2 regions of the Halobacillus sp. K22 genome follow, and region 2 is predicted to be linked to the other one. Evidence: a T-box and tRNA genes for the amino acid it is inferred to sense, from the RefSeq annotation. Region 2 holds a T-box; the other holds one or more tRNA genes.

Region 1 (10,764 bases), on a different contig from region 2:
TTGATAGGTCCGAGGTGGAAGCGTGGTGACACGTGGAGCTGACGGATACTAATGGATCGATGACTTATCTATCGTAAAAGGCGAAAGCGACTGGTCAGATCCGCCTGGCTAAGTAAGCTCGCAGCAGGGTTGTGTTCTTTCAACCCTGAAGAGAGATTGCTTAGAACAGTGAGGATCTAGGAGCTGTAGCCAGATTAAAAAGAAGTCGGAAGAGACGTTCGCTCGTCCGATGGTTGAATGATCCTTATCCGGTTTTGAGGGTTCACCTCGAACTGTATATGATGTGGTGGTGAAGGCGAAGAGGTCACACCTGTTCCCATGCCGAACACAGAAGTTAAGCTCTTCAGCGCCGATGGTAGTCGGGTCGATCCCCGTGAGAGTAGGACGCCGCCACGTCATTTCCCTTATACTTAGCATTTTTAAGCTTTATATTATTCCAACGTAGCTCAGTGGTAGAGCAATCGGCTGTTAACCGATTGGTCGTAGGTTCGAATCCTACCGTTGGAGCCACTTGCTTCCATAGCTCAGTGGTAGAGCACTTCCATGGTAAGGAAGGGGTCGCCGGTTCAAATCCGGCTGGAAGCTCTCAGAAGTATGTAAAAAAGGCCCGTTGGTCAAGTGGTTAAGACACCGCCCTTTCACGGCGGTATCACGGGTTCGAATCCCGTACGGGTCACCAAGTAATGGAGGATTAGCTCAGCTGGGAGAGCACTTGCCTTACAAGCAAGGGGTCGCAGGTTCGATCCCTGCATCCTCCACCATTCTAATTTCATAGTTAGCCGGCCTAGCTCAACTGGCAGAGCAACTGATTTGTAATCAGTAGGTTGGGGGTTCAAGTCCTCTGGCCGGCACCACTAAATGTTTTTTGACTAACGTGGAGGGATAGCGAAGTTGGCCAAACGCGGCGGACTGTAAATCCGCTCCCATCGGGTTCGTAGGTTCGAGTCCTACTCCCTCCACCATTTATTTAGTTGTTAGAGCATGGTTGATTGCTGATAGTACATAGATCAGCATATTTTTATGAAAAAATATATATTTATGTATATTATTTATTTCAATGACCATACTAACATTGTAATTGTTGGGCCATAGCCAAGCGGTAAGGCAACGGTTTTTGGTACCGTCATGCGCTGGTTCGAATCCAGCTGGCCCAGCCATTTTAATTCCTTCAATAAATTGACGGGATTTTTTATTTTTCGCTACATAATTTCTATGTTTATCCTTTATAAGCAGGGGTATGGATGAAATATACTTATGGTTCAAGTTCTTAAGCTGCTAGTGACGAGAGTTTAATTTTCATCGAGAGCCATTAGCTCAGTTGGTAGAGCAAGCCAGCTACTTGAATAGACTTCTTTGCAGGCTTGCGAGGAGTGAGGCTTCATTGAACCAACTTGCAACACGACGAGCATCTGACACACACTAGTAACGAGATCTTAAATTACATTACGAGCCATTAGCTCAGTTGGTAGAGCATCTGACTTTTAATCAGAGGGTCGAAGGTTCGAATCCTTCATGGCTCATTCCTTCAATACTTTAATGTTGTGACCGTTCTACTTATGCGGGAGTAGTTCAGTGGTAGAACACCACCTTGCCAAGGTGGGGGTCGCGGGTTCGAATCCCGTCTCCCGCTCCAAATGGGGCCTTAGCTCAGCTGGGAGAGCGCCTGCTTTGCACGCAGGAGGTCAGCGGTTCGATCCCGCTAGGCTCCACTCACAAGATTATGAATGTATTACGAAACTGACATCAGTAATGGATGTCAGTTTTTTTAGTTTTAGCCAAAACTTGCACGCAAAGTAAGTAATCATGCATGTGTGCCTCTTTTATGATGCCTATAGCCGCATATATATACACTAAGATGTCTAGTTGAGTCATTTATCAAAAAAAGGATACAATTAGAGTAGTGAATAAAGGAGGAAAAATAAATGAATAAACAAATTTCCGTTATTGGGGTGCCCATGGATTTGGGCCAAATGAGAAGAGGCGTCGATATGGGGCCGAGCGCGATTCGATATGCAGGGATGAGAGAGCGCTTAGAACAATTGAAATATGATATAGAAGATTTAGGAGATATTGATATTCCTTTACCTCCTCAGACAGGAAACGAGAAACTTGATAATTTAAGAAACTTGAATGAAATCTCTGAAGGAAGCCAAAGTTTAGCTGTAGAGGTGGATAAGGTTGTGAAAGAGGGACGCTTTCCTCTGGTACTTGGCGGGGACCACAGTATAGCGATGGGCACCTTAGCCGGCATAGCTAAACATTATGAGAATTTAGGAGTTATTTGGTACGATGCTCATGGGGATTTAAATACGGCTGACAGTTCACCTTCAGGTAACATCCATGGCATGCCTCTAGCGGTAAGCCTGGGAATAGGGCATGAGAAACTTACAAGCATCCATGGTTATGAACCTAAGATTAAGCCTGAGAATGTGGTGATTATCGGGGCCCGTTCATTAGATGAGGGCGAGCGTGAACTAATTAAGGAACGTGGAATTAAAGTTTATACCATGCACGAGGTTGACCGAATGGGCATGACTAAAGTGATGGAAGAAAGTGTAGAATACTTAAAAGGACGTACGGATGGTGTTCACCTGAGTCTCGATCTTGATGGATTGGATCCTCATGAAGCGCCGGGAGTCGGTACACCTGTAATTGGCGGCCTAAGCTACCGCGAAAGTCATTTAGCTATGGAAATGCTTTATCAGTCCGAAATGATTACTTCTGCGGAGTTCGTGGAAGTTAACCCGATTTTAGATGAAAAAAATAAGACCGCAAGTGTCGCAGTCGGTTTGATGGGGTCTTTATTTGGAGAAAGTTTAAAATAAAGTTTTTATTTACAGTAATCTGTCTCAGGCAGGTTGCTGTTCTTTTTGTTTAAGGTTTTCATATTCGTTCATAAGCTCGTCCAAACGAATACTCATCTGCAGGACCTCTTTGGAAGTTAATGAGTTCTTTCTTGCCGCCCTGCTCATTTCTTCACGACATGTTTCAATTTCATTAATTAAAAATATTTCCTGTTCCATGGAACATTCCTCCTATGTAAGTTTTTACATTTACTCTCTTATAACCCATACTAAAAGAAGTTAAACTTATAAAAAGATATATTTTTATATTTTTTTTGAAACTTAGACCAGAGGTCATCCGTAAAGGATATCGACCGCAAGTAAAGCGGAGGTATAGCAGATGGAAACCATGATTAAACAGAAAATTAAAGAAGTGAAAAAAGGGGACCAGTCAGCGTTTGAAGATATTGTATCTTTTTATCAGACCAAAGTGTACCATATTTGTTTACGTATGATTGGAAACGCCTATGAAGCTGAAGATCTTGCACAAGAAGCCTTTATCCGTGCTTATACAAATATCCATACGTTTGATGAGAAAAGGAAATTTTCAACTTGGTTATATCGAATTGCAACCAATTTGACAATCGACCGAATCCGTAAAAAGAAACCGGATTATCACCTCGATGCTGAAGTAAGAGGGACGGATGGACTGGATATGTATTCTCAATTGGCAGCTGACCAGGCTTTGCCGGAAGAAGAGGTGGAGAGCCTTGAACTTCAGAGTTATATCCATAAGGAAATATTGGCCTTGCCGCCTAAATACCGTAGTGTCATCGTATTACGTTATTTAGACGAGTTAGCACTTCAGGAAATAGCAGAAGTGCTGGACATCCCTGTAGGTACGGTGAAAACCAGGGTGCACCGCGGCAGGGAAGCATTGCGTAAAAGGCTTCGCCATGTGTAAAGGAGTTGAGGGAATGAATTGCAAAAAAGAAGCTATTTCACTCATGCATAAATATTTGGATGGGGAGCTAAATAGAGAAGAAGAGAGACGACTGCGTAACCATCTGCAAGCCTGTCCATCCTGTCAAAACCATTTTCATGAATTAAAGCGTTCGATTACGCTGATAAAAAATACAGGTCCTGCTTCGGCCCCGAGAAATTTTACGGCGAACGTAATGAGCAGTCTTCCTAAAGAGAAAAAACGGAAGAACTATATTCGAACCATGCAGCGTCATCCAATTTTAACGGCTGCAGCAGTATTTTTCATTCTTATGTTCAGTGGAATTTTTTCGGCTTGGAATCAGGATCACCATGTAACGGTGTCTAAACAAGAAAACCTGGAAATCAGGGATAATACCGTAATCGTTCCTGAAGGAGTTACGATTAACGACGATCTGGTCGTCCGGAATGGGGATTTAAAAATCCTTGGAAAAATAAAAGGCGATGTTACCATCATTAATGGTGATATTATTGATGGAAAGCCAAAGGGTGACATCGAAAATAATTTAGATTCAACCACCCTCCGTGCCTATACGGGAGAATTGACCGAGGTCAATCAAATCTATGAGTGGGTATGGTATCAAACGAAACATACAGTTACCGATCTCTTTTCGTTTGAATCAGATCAGGAGGAATAATCTCCAGGGTGAAACTTCACCCTGGTTTTTTTATACTGAAATTGTTCGTTTGAATTGAATAATGCTTCTCATATTCCGATAAATAGAAGTGTGATATAATAATACAGGTAAATTTTTTTCTAAAAATTGCTTGATCTTAAAAATAAAAGGAAGTGTAGGCATGCTTGATGGGGGATTTGATGTATTAGATTATTTCTTAATTACGGTTGATATCGCCCTTGTCTGGTTTGTTGTATATAAATTAATCATGCTGATTCAGGGGACGAAAGCCGTGCAGCTGCTAAAAGGTATTTTCGTCATCCTGGGTATATGGTTACTGAGTAATTTATTTGGACTTACCACGTTAAGGTGGTTAATGTCCCAGGCCATTACATGGGGTTTTCTTGCTATTATTATTCTTTTTCAGCCTGAACTCAGACGTGCATTAGAGCAATTGGGAAGAGGGAGTTTCTTCAGTAGAAATTCATCCGAAGAGGATACGACTGAAAAATCAATTCAGGCTATAATCAAATCATGTAATTATATGGCTAAGCGCCGTATAGGAGCCCTTATAACGATTGAAAGGGATACGGGAATGGGAGACTACGTTGAAACAGGGATCCGCGTTGGCGGCCACCTTTCCAGTGAATTATTGACCAACATATTTATCCCTAACACTCCGCTTCATGATGGTGCCGTAATACTTAAAAATGATGAAATAGTCGCAGCTGCCTGCTACTTGCCGTTGTCTGAAAGTCCTTTTATATCGAAGGAGCTTGGGACAAGACACCGGGCAGCAATGGGAATCAGTGAGGTTACTGATGCATTGACCATTGTGGTATCAGAAGAAACGGGAGCCATTTCATGTACGAAAAACGGAGAACTTCATAGAAACCTGGATCAAGAAAAACTGGAAGAAATCCTCCGGACAGAACTGGATTACTCCGCTGCAGTGAAAACCTGGAACTGGAGGGGGAAAAAGAATGGATAATTGGCTGAAAAGTGTATGGTTTATCCGAATTATTTCCTTGATTCTGGCAGGTTTACTATGGATTACAGTAAATGTTGATAATAATATGGACTCTGATTCGTTGTTCTTTAATGAAAATTCTTCAGATATGGAGACTATGGACAATATTCCACTGGAAATCAGATTTGACAGTGAAGAATATGTAGTAAGTGGATTGCCTCAGGAGGTTTCTGTAACAGTCGAAGGTCAGGCGAGTGTAGTTACTCCGGTGGTACGCCAGAAGAATTTCACGGTCTTTGTGGATTTAAATGGATTAGGTCCCGGCGTACACGAAGTTTCTCTTCAGCATTCAGGGATATCGAATCAGCTGTCTGTTACCCTGGAACCAAAGACTATCGAAGTCACTATTGAAGAAAAAGTCAGTGAGGATTTCGAAGTGCAGGTTGATTACCTGAATGAAAGCAGACTGGATAGTGAACTGGTTATAGAAGATCCGACGGTGGAACCGGAGATGGCAACAATTACAGGTTCAGCGTCTGTAGTAGATCGAGTGGCTTCTGTGAAATCTGTAATCGATGTTGGGTCAGCTCAAAGTTCGCTGGAAGATGTGGAAGCACCTGTGAAAGTATATGACGAGCAAGGCAATGAACTGAACGTGCTGGTAGATCCTACAACAGTTAAAGTGAATGTTCCAATATCGAAACGGAAGAAGGAAGTCCCTGTTGAGGTTACTGCACAAGGCGGGGCTCCTGAGGGGATAGTCGTCAATTCGGTGACTACTTCTACAGACACAGTTACGTTGTACGGCCCGGAAGATGTTTTGGCGGTTATCAATAAGCTGGAGGAGATTCCTGTAGATATAACTGAAGTTACGGAAGACCAGACACTGGAAGTGGACATTCCAGTTCCGGAAGGGGTTACCTCTGTGGAACCAGAAAAGCTTGAAGTGGATATTGAAGTGGAATGATATGGTCCCACAACAATTGAAAATGTTTCGCAGAGTGCTTTACCGATAACGTAAATTATCTATGGTTCTTTTCAGCGATCAAAAATAGATGCAGCTTAAGAATACAAACAGGTTCACTACAGAAAGAGAGGTTTTATTTATGGGAAAATATTTTGGAACGGACGGGGTCCGTGGTGTTGCTAATAAAGAACTGACCCCGGAACTTGCATTTAAACTTGGCAGATATGGTGGGTATGTGCTCACAAAAGAGGTTACAAAGCCTAAAGTCCTTATCGGACGTGATACACGAATATCCGGAGAAATGCTTGAAGGCGCTCTAGCTGCCGGTTTGTTATCCATTGGTGCTGAAGTTATGCGCCTTGGAGTTATTTCCACTCCGGGGGTAGCTTTTTTGACGAAAGCTCTTCAGGCAGAAGCAGGAATTATGATTTCTGCATCCCATAATCCCGTGGAGGATAATGGGATCAAGTTCTTTGGACCTGATGGTTTCAAATTAACAGAAGCTCAAGAACAAGAAATCGAAGAGCTGATTGATGGAGAGACAGATACACTTCCACGTCCATCCGGCTCTGATCTAGGACAAATTAATGACTATTTCGAAGGTGGACAAAAATACTTACAGCATCTTAAGCAGACAGTGGATTATGATTTTGATGGATTGCATATCGCATTAGACTGCGCACACGGTTCAACATCCTCACTGGCTTCTCATTTGTTTGCTGATTTAGAAGCTGATATCTCATCTATTGGTTCATCACCTGATGGATTGAATATCAACGAAGGTGTTGGATCAACCCATCCTGAAAAACTACAGGAACTGGTTAAGGAAAAAAGAGCGGACATTGGTCTTGCTTTTGACGGAGATGGAGACCGGTTAATTGCAGTGGATGAAAAAGGTAATATTGTTGATGGTGACCGCATTATGTATATTTGTGCTCAGTACATGAATGATAATGGCACGCTTGCTCATTCAACGGTCGTTTCAACGGTGATGAGTAATCTCGGTTTCTATAAGGCGTTAGAATCTAAAGGTATGAAGAGTGATAAAACTGCAGTAGGAGACCGGTATGTGATGGAAGAAATGCGCCGAGGCGGATATAATCTGGGTGGTGAACAATCAGGCCACATTATTTTCCTTGATCATAATACCACCGGCGACGGGCTTCTCTCTGCTCTTCAGCTTGTCAATGTTATGAAAGAAACAGGAAAGCCTCTGTCAGAGCTTGCCGGTGAAATGGAGAAATTTCCCCAAGTGCTTAAGAATGTGAAGGTCATTGATAAAAACAGAGTACAGACTCACCCGCGCGTTCAAGAAGCGATTCAGGCTGTAGAAGAAGAAATGGGGGACAGCGGACGGGTACTTGTCCGCCCTTCAGGAACTGAACCACTTGTACGTATTATGGTCGAAGCACCAACAGAGGAACAATGTGAAACCTACGTGAACAAAGTAGTAGAAGTAGTAGAAGAAGAACTGGGTATGAAAGAAGAATAAGGGTAAGGCGCAGGATGCACATGGGTGCATTCTGCGCATATTATATAGCGAGGTTTTTTCCAGGACCTTGGAATAAAGATTGACCTATAAATGAGGGTTCAGGTAAAATAAAAGCTGGCCTATAAAAAAATAAGTTTACCATAGCCCTGTTTTGGTAATGCAAGGTTAAGGGCCGGATTCTAGCATAGAAAAGGAGGAAAGAATTCAGTTTTTACTAAAAGCGCCAGGACTGTGTGCTGGAGAAGTAACACAGTTGACGAGGAGGAGGTTCATCGAACGTTCGGCGGATGCCTCCCAGTTGCTGCACTCAACTGGAAGTTCAAAGGTTAAACCAAAGAGGCGACTCTTTGCTCAAATCCTCTGAACATAGTGCTGAATAGTAAAGAAATGTGACGGGAGAGGGGCAGCGAATCGGCCCCTGAATTAGATCGATGCTCATTCGTTGCCCTTACTCCATAATTTGAGGAGGACAACAATTTATGTGTGGAATTGTAGGATATATAGGACAAGAGGATACGAAGGATATTTTATTAAATGGTCTTGAGAAATTGGAATATCGCGGGTACGACTCTGCGGGTATTGCCACTTTAAACAATGAAGGCGTGAATGTATTTAAAGTAAAAGGGCGCATTGCTGCCTTAAGAGAAGCTGTTGATGAAAGTAATCAAGCTACTCTTGGAATCGGTCACACTCGCTGGGCAACACATGGTGTGCCAAGCCGTGAAAATGCTCACCCGCACCAAAGTGTTTCTGAGCGATTCACCATTGTTCATAATGGTGTTATCGAAAACTATATCGATATCCGTGATGAGTATCTGGCTGATGTGAATATGAAGAGTGAAACGGATACAGAAATCATTGTCCAGCTCATCGAAGTGTTAAATGAGCAAATGGACGATGTAGCAGCTGCTTTTCGTAAAGCAATAGAATTACTATCTGGCTCCTATGCTATCGCTCTAATTGATCGTGAGAATAAAGACACGATTTATGTGGCTAAAAATAAGAGTCCATTATTAGTTGGTCTTGGGGACGACTTCAATGTGGTCGCCAGCGATTCTATGGCTGCATTGCATGTTACGGATCAATTCTTGGAGCTGATGGATAAAGAAACGGTTATCGTTCAGCGTGATAGAGTAGAAATTCAACAATTGGACGGAACTGCCGTATCTCGTGAACCATTCACAGCAGAACTGGATGCTACAGATATAGAAAAAGGAACTTACCCGCACTTCATGCTTAAAGAAATTGACGAACAGCCATTTGTCATTCGTAAGATCATTCAAGAATACAAAAATGAAAATGATGATATTAAGCTGGACCTTGATATTCGTCAGGCTATGAAAAATTGTGACCGCATTTATATCATTGCTGCTGGAACGAGTTACCATGCAGGACTTCTAGGAAAACAATTCATTGAGAAATTAGCGAATATTCCAGTGGAAGTTCACGTTGCCAGTGAGTTCTCTTATAACATGCCGCTTCTTTCTGAAAAGCCTTTATTCTTGTTTATCTCTCAAAGCGGAGAAACAGCGGACAGCCGCTCCGTACTTGTCCAGATAAAAGAACTTGGTCATCCAGCGTTAACGCTCACAAACGTGCCTGGATCCACCCTTTCCCGGGAAGCAAATTATACAATGCACCTGCATGCAGGACCTGAAATCGCAGTTGCATCCACGAAGGCTTATACAGCACAAATGGCCGTCCTGGCTATCCTTGCTGTTGATACCGCACGTGCTAAGGGTCTAGAGCTCGAATTTGATCCAATGCAGGAATTAGGAATTGCTGCCAACGCTATGGAAGCTTTAACCGACCAGAAGGAAGAACTGGAAGAGTTGGCTCGGGAATACCTGCCGACCACCCGCAACTGCTTCTTCATCGGCCGCAGTGTCGATCATTATGTAGGACTTGAAGGTTCACTGAAATTAAAAGAAATTTCTTATATTCAAGCGGAAGGTTTTGCCGGCGGTGAATTGAAGCACGGAACCATCGCGCTAATTGAAGATGGTACCCCTGTTATAGCCCTTGCCACTCAAGAGAATGTTAACTACTCTATTCGCGGTAATGTACAGGAGGTAGAAGCACGTGGGGCAAACAGCTTAATTATAAGTATGAAGGGACTGGATAAAGAGGGAGACGCATTTGTGATTCCTCATGTCCATCATCTTCTTACACCGCTTGTCTCTGTGATTCCTCTGCAGCTTATTTCTTATTATGCCGCGCTTCACCGTGATTGCGATGTTGATAAGCCTCGTAATTTAGCTAAGAGTGTGACAGTAGAATAAAAATACTTTATAATATAAAAAACAGGCAGCTGAGGTTTTACTACTCAGCTGCCTGTTTTTTGTTATGAGCTTTAAAACGCACAGGTGAAAAGACGCTGTAATTTCATGTATTTATACAACATTCTTGCTTGACGCCCTTCAACTGTATAAGGATTCTGAAGCTGTTCTAATTGGCGTATAAAAGCTATATCGCATTCACAATAATTCCCGTAATACCTATAGCATTCATCATGAGCCTTGCAAGCGGAATCTACAGCGTTCACAGGCGCTCCCGGTCCGCTGCAGCCCGGCCCGCAGTAATTATACCCTGGAAACAGGCAAAAGCCTGAACGGTAGAGGCGTTTATGGCGTTTCATTGTACTTTCTCCTCCTTCATAATAGCTGAACCGTGCGCAGGACCTCTTGTGCTATATCATATGATGATTCTACTATCCAGCCTCTTCATCAGCCCAGAAATGAAGGGTTATAAAAATTATAGAGCGAATAGGCAGCCTGTAATAATCTCAAGAAATGAACGAATGGATTGTTAAAAAAATAATTGGAGCGGGTATGGTCTAAGTAGGCAGTTTAGGCCAGACCTGAAGCCGTCTTTAAGTAGTGTGTTTGGTCTCTTTTCATTTTAACTACATGCAAATTGATAAAAACGGCTGC
Region 2 (10,764 bases):
GAGCAGGGGTATGATGTAGTCGGAATCTTTATGAAAAACTGGGATGATACTGACGAAAATGGAGTATGTACAGCCACTGAAGACTATGAAGATGTGATTAGAGTCTGTAATCAACTTGATATTCCTTATTACGCGGTTAATTTTGAAAAGCAGTACTGGGATAAAGTGTTCACTTATTTTCTAGAGGAGTACAAAGCAGGCCGGACGCCAAACCCTGACGTGATGTGTAATAAAGAAATCAAGTTTAAGGCATTTTTAGACCATGCGCTTTCTCTTGGGGCTGACTATCTAGCAACCGGACATTATGCTCAGGTGCAAGAGAATAATGGGGTTTATGAAATGCTGCGCGGAATTGACAGGAATAAAGATCAAACGTATTTCTTGAACCAGCTGACTCAGGACATGCTTGAAAAAGTAATGTTCCCTCTCGGCCATTTAGAAAAGAAACAGGTGAGAGAAATAGCAGAGAAGAATGACCTGGCTACGGCTAAAAAGAAAGATTCAACAGGTATCTGCTTTATCGGTGAGCGGAATTTCAAAGAATTTCTGAGCGAATACCTTCCGGCACAGCCGGGTAACATGGAAACTCTGGATGGTGAAGTGAAGGGAAAACACGAAGGGCTTATGTATTATACTCTCGGTCAGCGCCAAGGTTTAGGAATTGGAGGCGCTGGAGATCCTTGGTTTGTAGTAGGTAAGAATGTAGAGTCAAATATTCTATACGTTGGACAAGGTTTTCACCATGATGCTTTATATTCTGATGGTTTAATTGCGTCTGAGGCTAACTGGACCACTGGAATAGCTCCGAAACAAGCCATGGAGTGTACAGCAAAATTCCGTTATCGGCAAGAGGACAGCCACGTAACTGTTCGACCAATGACAGATGGACGCTGGAAAGTAATTTTTCATGAGCCGGAAAGAGCCATTACTCCTGGACAAGCTGTTGTGTTCTACGATGGAGAGGTTTGTCTTGGCGGTGCCACTATTGATACGGTCTTAAAAGAAGATGCAGCGGTCACTTATGTAGGCTGAACAAAAGGGTCATGTCCGTTATTCAGGACATGACTTTTTTACATAATTTTAAAAAAGGAGAGAGAATATGGATAAATTAAAGCAAGGTATTGAAGAGATGCAAAAGCACAATTATGAAGAGGCAGCCCGTCTGTTTACAGAATCTATTGATGAAAATCCTAAACAGCCGGTAGGCTATATTAACTTTGGAAACCTGCTTATGCACATGAACGATTATGAACGAGCTACCCGTTTTTTTAATAGAGCTATTGAACTTGATGATGAAGCAGCTACAGCTTATTACGGCCTGGGGAATGTGTATTATGAACAAGAAAAGTTCACGAAAGCCCAGGAACAGTTTATTCAAGCCATCCAAAACGGTTTAGATGAAGCTGATGTACACTTTATGCTTGGAATGACCTTTGTCCATCAGGAATATTCGAAACTTGCTCTCCCTTATTTACTTCGAGCGGCTGAACTGGCTCCGGAAGATGTAGATATCCAATTTCAATATGGCCTGTGTTTAGCCCAAAATGGTCAGATTGATGGTGCTGAACAGGCTATGAAACGTGTGCTACAATTGGAGGAAGAACACAGTGATGCTTACTACAATTTAGGGGTGGTAGCTCTTCATAAAGAAGAAGCGAAAACAGCACTCCAGCATTTTAATCGAGCCCTGGAAATCCAGCCTGAGCATATGCTGGCTTCTCATGCAAAGGCCCAAGTCGAACAAGCATTGAACGAGTAATTATTGAAGGAGAAAGATGGAATGACACAACAAACGCTCTTTTCTGAATCCAATGAAGACCGTCCTTATGTTAAAGGTGAACTCAATCGGATGATCTTCCATAATGAGTCTGAACATTTTTCCATCGCAGCGATCACTGTCAATGAAACAAATGAAGAGACAGATGTGGACTCACTGGTTATTAAGGGACACTTCTCACCTTTGGAAGAAGGAGAAACCTATATCTTTTACGGGCAATTCCGTAACCACCAAAAATTCGGACTGCAGTATGAGGTGGAGATGTATAACCGTGTCCTGCCTGAAACAAAAGATGGCCTGGTTCACTATTTATCAAGTGATTTATTTCATGGCATAGGTAAAAAGACAGCTGAGCGTATTGTTGATCATTTAGGGGAACAAGCGATATCGTTGATTTTAGAAGACAGAGATGCTTTAGATAATATCCCGAAGCTCACTAAGGAAAAAGCGGATCAATTATATAATTCCCTTAAGGAGCATCAGGGGTTTGAACACGTAATGATCCACCTCTCTCAATACGGTTTCGGGTTAAAGTTATCTCAAAAAATTTATGAGGTTTTTAAGGATCAGACTCTTGCAATTATCGAAGAAGATCCTTATCAACTTGTATTTAAAGTCGAAGGTTTCGGATTTCATCGCGCAGATGAAATGGCAAGGATGCAAAATCTTTCTCATGATCATCCTACGAGACTCAGAGCAGCATGTTTATACATGATGCAAAAAAGCATGTCTGCCGGTCATACCTACCTTCCCACCGAAGAATGTCTTGGACAAGTGGACCAATTACTGAACACAGGTCTTGAAGCTCCTATCTCATTCGAGCAGTTATCAGATCAGATCATCCACCTCGGCCAGGAAAAATATGTATATATAGAAGAGGATCGAATTTACTTACCAACACTATATTTTGCTGAAAATGGCTTTTGCCGTAATATTGATCGTATTCTTGAAGAGGAGCTGGAAACCAGCCATACTCAGGCGGATCTAATGAAAATTATTGGAAGTATTGAAGAAGAGGAAGCAATGAGTTATGGAGAAGACCAGTTTAACGCAATAGAGAGAACTTTACACTCGAAGCTGATGATCTTAACAGGAGGCCCTGGTACTGGAAAAACAACGGTTATTAAGGGGATTATTCAGTCTTATGCGGAGTTAAATGACGTATCAATTGATCCGAAAGACTACGATTCGGATCAGCCTTTTCCTTTTGTATTAGCTGCTCCGACAGGGCGGGCTGCTAAACGTATGACAGAATCCACTGGAATGCCTGCTAGCACGATCCATCGCTTACTTGGCTGGGATGGACATGAGCAGTTTGAACGCAATCAGAATAATCCTTTAGAAGGTGAGGTCCTCATCATTGATGAATTTTCGATGGTGGATATTTGGCTTGCAAATCAATTATTTCGAGCTATTCCTTCAGGCATGCAAGTCCTCCTAGTAGGGGATGAAGACCAACTTCCATCGGTAGGTCCCGGCCAAGTACTGGCTGACCTGCTTGCTTCCGAGCAACTGCCAGCTTCGAAACTAACGGAAGTTTACCGTCAAAAGGAAGGTTCAAAAATTATCCAGCTTGCTCATGAGATTAAAAATGATCAGTGCACCGCTTTATCATTGGCTAAAGAGCATGATTTTAATTTTATACCAGCTCAGGAAAATCAGTTGGCTGATATAGTTACCCATATTGTGAAAAAAGCAATCGATAAAGGTATTAACCTGAGAGAACTTCAAGTTCTTGTACCCATGTACCGCACAGATGTAGGCATTCATAAACTGAATTCAGAGATTCAGCGAGTTGTAAATCCTAAAAACAAGCAGAAGCGAGATATCCAATTTAAAGATCAGACGTATCGAAAAGGGGATAAAGTCATTCAGTTGGTTAATCAGCCTGAAGACGGTGTTTATAATGGAGATATAGGTGAAATTGTAGCGATATTTCGTGAGGAAGAAAACGTGGATGGTGTGGAGCAGGTCGTCATTGATTTTGACGGAAAAGAAATCGTTTATCCTAAAAAAGATTTGAATAATGTGATGCTGGCTTATTGTACATCGATCCATAAATCTCAAGGAAGTGAATTTTCGATTGTCATTCTTCCCGTGGTCCGAAGCTACAAGAGGATGCTCCGGAAAAACTTGCTCTACACAGCTATTACCCGGTCTAAGCAATCGCTGATCATCTGTGGAGATCGTAATGCATTTCTTGAAGGCGTAAAGTCGACGGATACGAATCTCCGTTATACCAGATTAAAAGAAAAACTCCAGGACAAGGCGGTACCGAAAGAAGCGGAAAATGAAGAAGAATTGTCCCCTTATGATTTTATGTAAATTTAAGGAGGAGACAGACTATGAGGTCTAAGCTGGGGATATCCGGCAGCACCATTTTAAGTGATCCAGATCAGTTTGATCAGTTATTCAAAACAGGAATTCATCATATTGAAATTGGAGAATTTCCAGATAAAGCTTCTTTTTATCATTTTCTTCAAATGGCTAAGCAAAATAAGGTCTCTTTTGGAATTCATTCGCCACTAATTAGAGGAAACAGCAAGTACGATCTAATCGATTATGTGTCTATGGATCCTGGGGAAGCCCGAAAGAATTTTGAAAAGGAAGTTGCTTTAGCAGCAAGCGTCGGTGCGGAATACATTCTTGTGCATTTTCCATATTTTAAGGGCTCTGTGAGCTCAAATCCTCGTCCTATAATTGAGGAAGGACTTCGTTACCTCTCTGAGCTGCAGGAAAGATACAAAATCTCTATTGTTTGTGAACCAAAACTCGGGCTTAATCGTTCCCCCGCAGGCATTCATTATCTTCAGCAATTCCCTAAAAAAGTGTGGGAAACCTATCAACTATCTATCTGTATTGATATGGGAGATTATCGAATGGCAGCAGGGGATAAATGGAAAGAATATATTGTGCCCTTGCTGCCGTACACAACCGTTGTTCATGTACATAACGTGAGTTTTTCAAATAATAAATATTACTGGGTACCAATTCATCCAGGCCTAAATGAAACAGATGGTCACTATGATATGAAGTCCATGATTGAAATTCTGTCTGAAAGAAAAGGAAGATACTTCATCCTGGAGCATACTCCTCACTCGAGGCCATCTGATTCGTATGTGGATGAAGGGTTAGAATGGATTCGTAATCTCATAGGTTAATGTATGAATTTATTCGGGAAGGACATACTGGTTTGTAAAAAAGGAGTATGTCTCCCCATGAAATGTCCGAATTGTAAGAGCAAAAATCTTGGTAAAATAGGAAACGAACAATATTATTGTTGGAATTGCTGTCTAGAGTTAGCCATTGAAAACGGTAAAATGAATATAAACCAAATTGAAGAAGATGGCAGTCTAAGCTCTCTCAATGACATATTCTATCAACAAGGATCTTAAGTAAGGATGAGTGATCAAACAGCCAAGTGGGTACGTCGGTTTGTCATCTTCTTCATTGTGCTTCTCAGTCTATTACTACTAGCCTGGCTGTTTCCCTATTATGATCATATTATTATCATGATTGGAAGAATCCTTCTACCTTTTGTATTGGCGCTTGTGCTTTCCTTACTACTCCATCCTCTTGTGAATCTTTTGGAAGAGACGGGTGTTTCAAGACCGCTTGCTATCCTGTTTATATTTTTGGCATTTTTTTCTCTTGTAAGTTTAGGAATCTATAAAGGCTATCCCCGACTGGTAGCTCAGATAAGACTTTTGAGCGAGCAAGTTCCTGCCTTAACTGAATCATATCAACAATGGACTAAACAGTTATATGCTCAAACAGAGAGATTCCCGGATGGTATTCATAAAAAGCTGGACGGGAGCTTTTCAAATTTCGAAGAATGGATCAGCACAAAATTAATGACCGTACTAACAAGTTTAACTGGGGTCTTTGATATGGTCTTTTTACTTGCTGTCATACCCGTAATGACATTCTATTTCTTAAAAGACTACAAATTGATCGGTCACTCTTTGATGACTCTACTACCTGGTTCCTGGCATGATGAAGCTCGAAGATTGACCAGGGAACTTAGTCATTCTTTAGGAGGCTATATTCGCGGCCAGCTTCTGATTAGTCTTTTTGTAGGGGCGCTGGCCTCTGTCGGGTTTTGGCTGGTGGAGCTTCCCTATCCTCTTATTCTCGGAATTATAGCAGGATTAACGAATATAATTCCGTATTTTGGCCCTTTGCTTGGGGCTGTACCGGTCTTAATCGTAGCTGTTACTATTTCGGTAAAAACTCTTATTTTTAGTCTGCTTGTGGTCGTTGTGATTCAAGTGCTTGAAGGGAATTTGCTTTCTCCATATATTATGGGGAGAAGTATTCACATCCACCCACTGGTCATTATCTTTGCCTTACTTGCTGGTGGTGAACTTGCTGGAATTCCTGGATTGATTTTAGCTGTACCGGTCCTTACATGTTTAAAAGTAATTGTCAGTGAAGTTCATAAAGGACGCCTTCATATTGACAGATAGGGAACAGTTATCTATAATAGCGCATATCGACACTATACGAACGAAAAACAGTGAAGGAAATAAGTAAGCAATTACCCATGATTAGAGAGGCATACTCCAGGCTGAGAAGTATGCTATGGACAGGGTTGCTGAAAGCTATTCCTGAGTGCGGTTAATCCCCGCCGGAGTCGCGCCTCGTTATTGGCGTTAGAGGTGATAGACAGCTTAATGTCTATAATCAGGGTGGTACCGCGGATTTAAACTCCCGTCCCTGCCAATGGCAGGGACGGGAGTTTTTTGTTCGTACAGATAATGAATGTCTTATTATGAGAGCATGAAGAATGATGCATTATACATTAAGGAGGTAATTACATGAAATCATGGACATCTGCTGAAGTCCGCCAAATGTTTCTAGACTTTTTTAAAGAAAAAAATCACAGTGTGGAACCAAGTGCTTCTCTCGTTCCTCATGAAGACCCTACACTTCTTTGGATTAACAGTGGAGTAGCTACGCTTAAAAAATATTTTGACGGGCGGGTCATTCCTGAGAATCCAAGAATTGTGAATGTACAAAAATCCATCCGCACCAACGATATTGAAAATGTTGGATTTACAGCCCGCCACCATACTTTCTTTGAAATGTTAGGCAACTTTTCCATTGGGGATTATTTTAAAGAGGAAGCAATGAAGTGGGGATGGGAATTCTTAACTAGTAAAGATTGGATTGGATTTGATGAAAGTAAGTTATCTGTTACTGTTCATCCAGAAGATGATGAGGCCTATTCCATTTGGAGGGATGTTGTCGGGCTCGATGAAGAGCGAATTATCCGTATTGAAGAGAATTTCTGGGATATTGGTGAAGGACCAAGTGGACCAAATACTGAGATCTTTTATGACCGTGGTGAAAAATACGGGAATGATTCTCAAGATCCTGAACTTTATCCGGGAGGAGAAAATGAACGGTATTTAGAAATCTGGAACTTGGTATTCTCCCAATTCAACCATAATCCTGATGATACGTACACGCCCTTACCAAAGAAAAACATTGATACAGGAATGGGACTTGAGAGGATTGTGTGCGTTATTCAAGATACTCCGACCAACTTCGAAACAGATTTATTCAAACCTTTAATCGAAGCTACAGAGTCTATCTCGGGTAGAAAGTACGGAGAAAGTGAGGAAGGAGATTCTTCCTTTAAAGTTATAGCTGATCATATGCGTACAGTTTCTTTTGCAGTAAGTGACGGGGCTCTGCCGTCTAATGAAGGAAGAGGATACGTTCTGCGCCGTTTGTTGCGCCGAGCTGTAAGATTTGCTAAACAAATTGGTATAGATCAACCTTTCATGTACAAATTAGTACCGGAAGTAGCTGAAATTATGCTCGACTTCTATCCGGAGGTAAAAGAGAAGCAGTCCTTTATCCAAAACGTGATTAAAACGGAAGAGGAGCGTTTTCACGAAACATTGAATGATGGACTTGCAATGCTGTCCACGATTATGAAACAGGAATCAGAAAAGGGCAGTAATATATTCCCTGGCACTGAAGTGTTCCGTCTCTATGATACGTATGGTTTTCCAAAAGAGCTAACGGAAGAGTATGTGGCCGATGCTGGTTTTATTATAGATGAAGATGGTTTCATGCTTGAAATGGAGAAGCAGCGGGAACGTGCAAGGAAAGCTCGTCAGAAAACCGGTTCTATGCAGGTTCAGGAGGGTGTACTCGGTGACGTTCATGTAGCCAGTGAATTCACCGGTTATGATCAACTTCATACAGAAGCAGAAATCGTGGAGCTGATTAAAGGCAAAGAGTTTAGTGAACAAGCAGAAGCAGGCGATACAGTTTACGTATTCCTGGATAAAACACCTTTCTATGCCGAAAGCGGCGGGCAGATCGCTGATAAAGGCCTTATAGAAAACGACAATGTTTCATTAGAAGTAACCAATGTTCAAAAGGCGCCAAACGGACAGCACATGCATGAAGCGGTGATTCAAAGTGGTTCGCTTCATAAGGGAGACAAGGTCCATGCAGAAGTTGATGAGAAATCCCGCTCCTTTATAGTCAAGAACCACACGGCTACCCATTTGCTTCATCAGGCTTTGAAGGACGTATTAGGTGACCATGTCAATCAAGCTGGTTCGCTTGTAGCTCCTGATCGTTTACGATTTGATTTTTCCCATTTTGGCTCAGTTTCCAATGAGGAGATGGAGAGAATCGAATCCATCGTAAACGAAAAGGTTTGGCAGTCTATTCCGGTAAGAGTAGAATACAGCTCTATCGAAGAAGCTAAAGAAAAAGGAGCTATGGCGTTATTTGGAGAGAAATATGGTGATACTGTCCGTGTTGTCCAAGTAGGTGACTACAGCCTGGAACTTTGCGGTGGGTGTCATGTTGTAAATACCGCAGAAATTGGTTTGTTCAAAATTGTATCAGAGACAGGGATTGGCGCTGGAACCAGACGGATGGAAGCTGTGACCGCTAAAGATGCTTACCTGTATATGAATGGTAAAGAAACCCTGTTAAAGCAAGCAGGAGAACGCTTAAAGACTAAGCCAGAGCAGGTACCTGAACGAATTGATGTCCTTCATAAAGAAATTAAGGATCTGCAGAGAGAAAATGAATCTTTAAGTGCTAAAATCTCTAATATGGAGGCTTCAACTATCCTTGACGAAGTTGAAGAAATTAACGGCGTCAAAGTGCTTGCAAAACAAGTGGATGTGAAGGATATGAATGCTTTGCGTTCTATGATTGATGATTTAAAACAAAAAATTGAGTCAGGTATTATACTGCTTGCCGCACCTAATGGAAATAAAGTTCAACTAATTGCAGGAGTATCGAAAGATTTAGTAGAAGAAGGTTACCATGCGGGACATTTAATTAAAGAAGCTGCTTCCAGATGCGGCGGAGGCGGCGGAGGTCGTCCGGATATGGCTCAGGCCGGAGGCAAGGATGCTACTAAGATCCCTGAGGCCTTAGAATTTGCAAAAGAGTACGTAAATCAAGGTTCTTAGTTTTCCATTAAGTAAAATAGGTATATAATAGAGTAAAGACTAATATGTGCGAGGTGACATGAATGAGCTCAATGGATAAAACAATGAGATTTAACTTCTCAGAGGAACCGTTTGATCAAGATGTGCGCTCTGTACTGCTATCTGTACACAGCGCTCTTCAAGAAAAGGGCTATAACCCTATCAACCAAATAGTTGGTTATTTACTTTCCGGAGATCCAGCGTATATTCCGCGTCACCAGGATGCCAGAAACTTGATTCGTAAAATTGAACGTGATGAACTAATCGAAGAGTTAGTTAAGTTTTACATCAGAGAGAATAAAGAGGGCAATGAATGAAAAAAATAGGTTTAGACGTAGGCGAAAAAACGGTAGGAGTCGCTATTTCCGATGCTTTTGGTTGGACAGCACAAGGACTGACGACCATTCATTGGGATGAAACCGACTTTAATACGGTTCGAGGACCGCTTCAAAAGATCATTGAAGATCATGAAATTACAGAAGCAGTGGTTGGTTTTCCCAAGAATATGAACGGGACTGTAGGACCGAGAGGAGAAGCGAGCCAGCGTTTCGCCGCGTGGATAAAAAAAGAATATAAGATCCCGTCCCACCTTTGGGACGAGCGTTTAACGACAATGGCAGCAGAACGGGTATTGTTGGATGCCGATGTCAGTCGAAAGAAGCGAAAGAAAGTCATTGATAAAATGGCCGCTGTCATCATTCTGCAGAGTTATTTAGATTCTAAACAATAAGGAGGACGTTTTATCATGGCACTAGAAAAAGAAGAACGTATAGTAATTCCAGATGAAAATGGAGAGGAACATTTATTTGAAGTATTGTTCACATTCGATGTTGAGCAGACGGAACAATCCTATATTGCAGTGATTCCTGCTGAGCAGAAAGAGGGAGACGAGGTAGAGGTTTTTGCCTTTCGGTATGAAGAAAAAGGCAATGAGGAAGATGATCTTGCTCTCTACCAGATCGAGTCTGATGATGAGTGGGAAATGGTTGAAGAGATGCTGAATACTTTAACAGATGAAGATTTAACCTAATTAGGTACCGAACAAATAAAAAGCCTGCAAAAACTGCAGGCTTTTTATTATGGGAAGCTTTTGAACTATAGAAATTATACCGCTGATGTGGAAAGGATCTCGCGTTTTGTAGTATAATGTACCGGATGGAAGGAGGAAGTCTGTTGTCAGAAAGAAATTTCAAAAAAAGTTATAAAGCTCGACTAAAAAAACGCAGAGAGGAAGCTGGCACGGTACGAAAAATTGTAGCTTCCATTCTTACAATATTGGTGCTTTTTTTACTTGTCGTAGGTTTGAGCGGTTACTTTTATATTAAATCCGCCCTTGAGCCTGTGGACCCCAACGATGAAAGTCAAAAGAGCGTAGAAATACCCCTGGGCTCATCCACTTCTCAAATTGCAGGGATTCTTGAAAAGAATGAAATAATTAAAAATGATTTAATTTTTAGGTTTTATACAAAATTTAATAATGAATCAGGTTTCCAGGCTGGGGAATATCAGCTT

Evidence for each region. A T-box is a leader RNA that pairs with one kind of tRNA and senses whether it is charged. The one in region 2 lies ahead of alaS (alanine--tRNA ligase), so its partner is inferred to be a tRNA-Ala.
Region 1: it encodes a tRNA-Ala, which carries the amino acid that the T-box ahead of alaS (alanine--tRNA ligase) is inferred to sense. The anticodon was not compared.

The regions. Positions count from the first base shown of each region.
Region 1 is NZ_JBQQCN010000016.1:89,976-100,739, reverse strand. Features, by position in the region: partial or broken rRNA gene ACTWPM_RS12845 (23S ribosomal RNA) at 1-72, shown strand, start outside; rRNA gene rrf (5S ribosomal RNA) at 283-396, shown strand; tRNA gene ACTWPM_RS12835 (tRNA-Asn) at 436-510, shown strand; tRNA gene ACTWPM_RS12830 (tRNA-Thr) at 514-585, shown strand; tRNA gene ACTWPM_RS12825 (tRNA-Glu) at 605-679, shown strand; tRNA gene ACTWPM_RS12820 (tRNA-Val) at 686-761, shown strand; tRNA gene ACTWPM_RS12815 (tRNA-Thr) at 779-854, shown strand; tRNA gene ACTWPM_RS12810 (tRNA-Tyr) at 877-962, shown strand; tRNA gene ACTWPM_RS12805 (tRNA-Gln) at 1,083-1,157, shown strand; tRNA gene ACTWPM_RS12800 (tRNA-Lys) at 1,448-1,520, shown strand; tRNA gene ACTWPM_RS12795 (tRNA-Gly) at 1,559-1,633, shown strand; tRNA gene ACTWPM_RS12790 (tRNA-Ala) at 1,637-1,709, shown strand; gene rocF (arginase) at 1,923-2,825, shown strand; gene ACTWPM_RS12780 (Spo0E family sporulation regulatory protein-aspartic acid phosphatase) at 2,850-3,023, opposite strand; gene sigW (RNA polymerase sigma factor SigW) at 3,184-3,747, shown strand; gene ACTWPM_RS12770 (zf-HC2 domain-containing protein) at 3,761-4,423, shown strand; gene cdaA (diadenylate cyclase CdaA) at 4,584-5,393, shown strand; gene ACTWPM_RS12760 (CdaR family protein) at 5,386-6,339, shown strand; gene glmM (phosphoglucosamine mutase) at 6,479-7,831, shown strand; gene glmS (glutamine--fructose-6-phosphate transaminase (isomerizing)) at 8,311-10,113, shown strand; gene ACTWPM_RS12745 (phospholipase) at 10,185-10,469, opposite strand.
Region 2 is NZ_JBQQCN010000001.1:227,693-238,456, reverse strand. Features, by position in the region: gene mnmA (tRNA 2-thiouridine(34) synthase MnmA) at 1-1,032, shown strand, start outside; gene ACTWPM_RS01225 (tetratricopeptide repeat protein) at 1,100-1,759, shown strand; gene recD2 (SF1B family DNA helicase RecD2) at 1,781-4,102, shown strand; gene ACTWPM_RS01215 (sugar phosphate isomerase/epimerase family protein) at 4,123-4,938, shown strand; gene ACTWPM_RS01210 (AI-2E family transporter) at 5,179-6,246, shown strand; T-box leader at 6,288-6,501, shown strand; gene alaS (alanine--tRNA ligase) at 6,598-9,234, shown strand; gene ACTWPM_RS01200 (IreB family regulatory phosphoprotein) at 9,297-9,569, shown strand; gene ruvX (Holliday junction resolvase RuvX) at 9,566-9,982, shown strand; gene ACTWPM_RS01190 (DUF1292 domain-containing protein) at 9,998-10,282, shown strand; gene mltG (endolytic transglycosylase MltG) at 10,426-10,764, shown strand, end outside.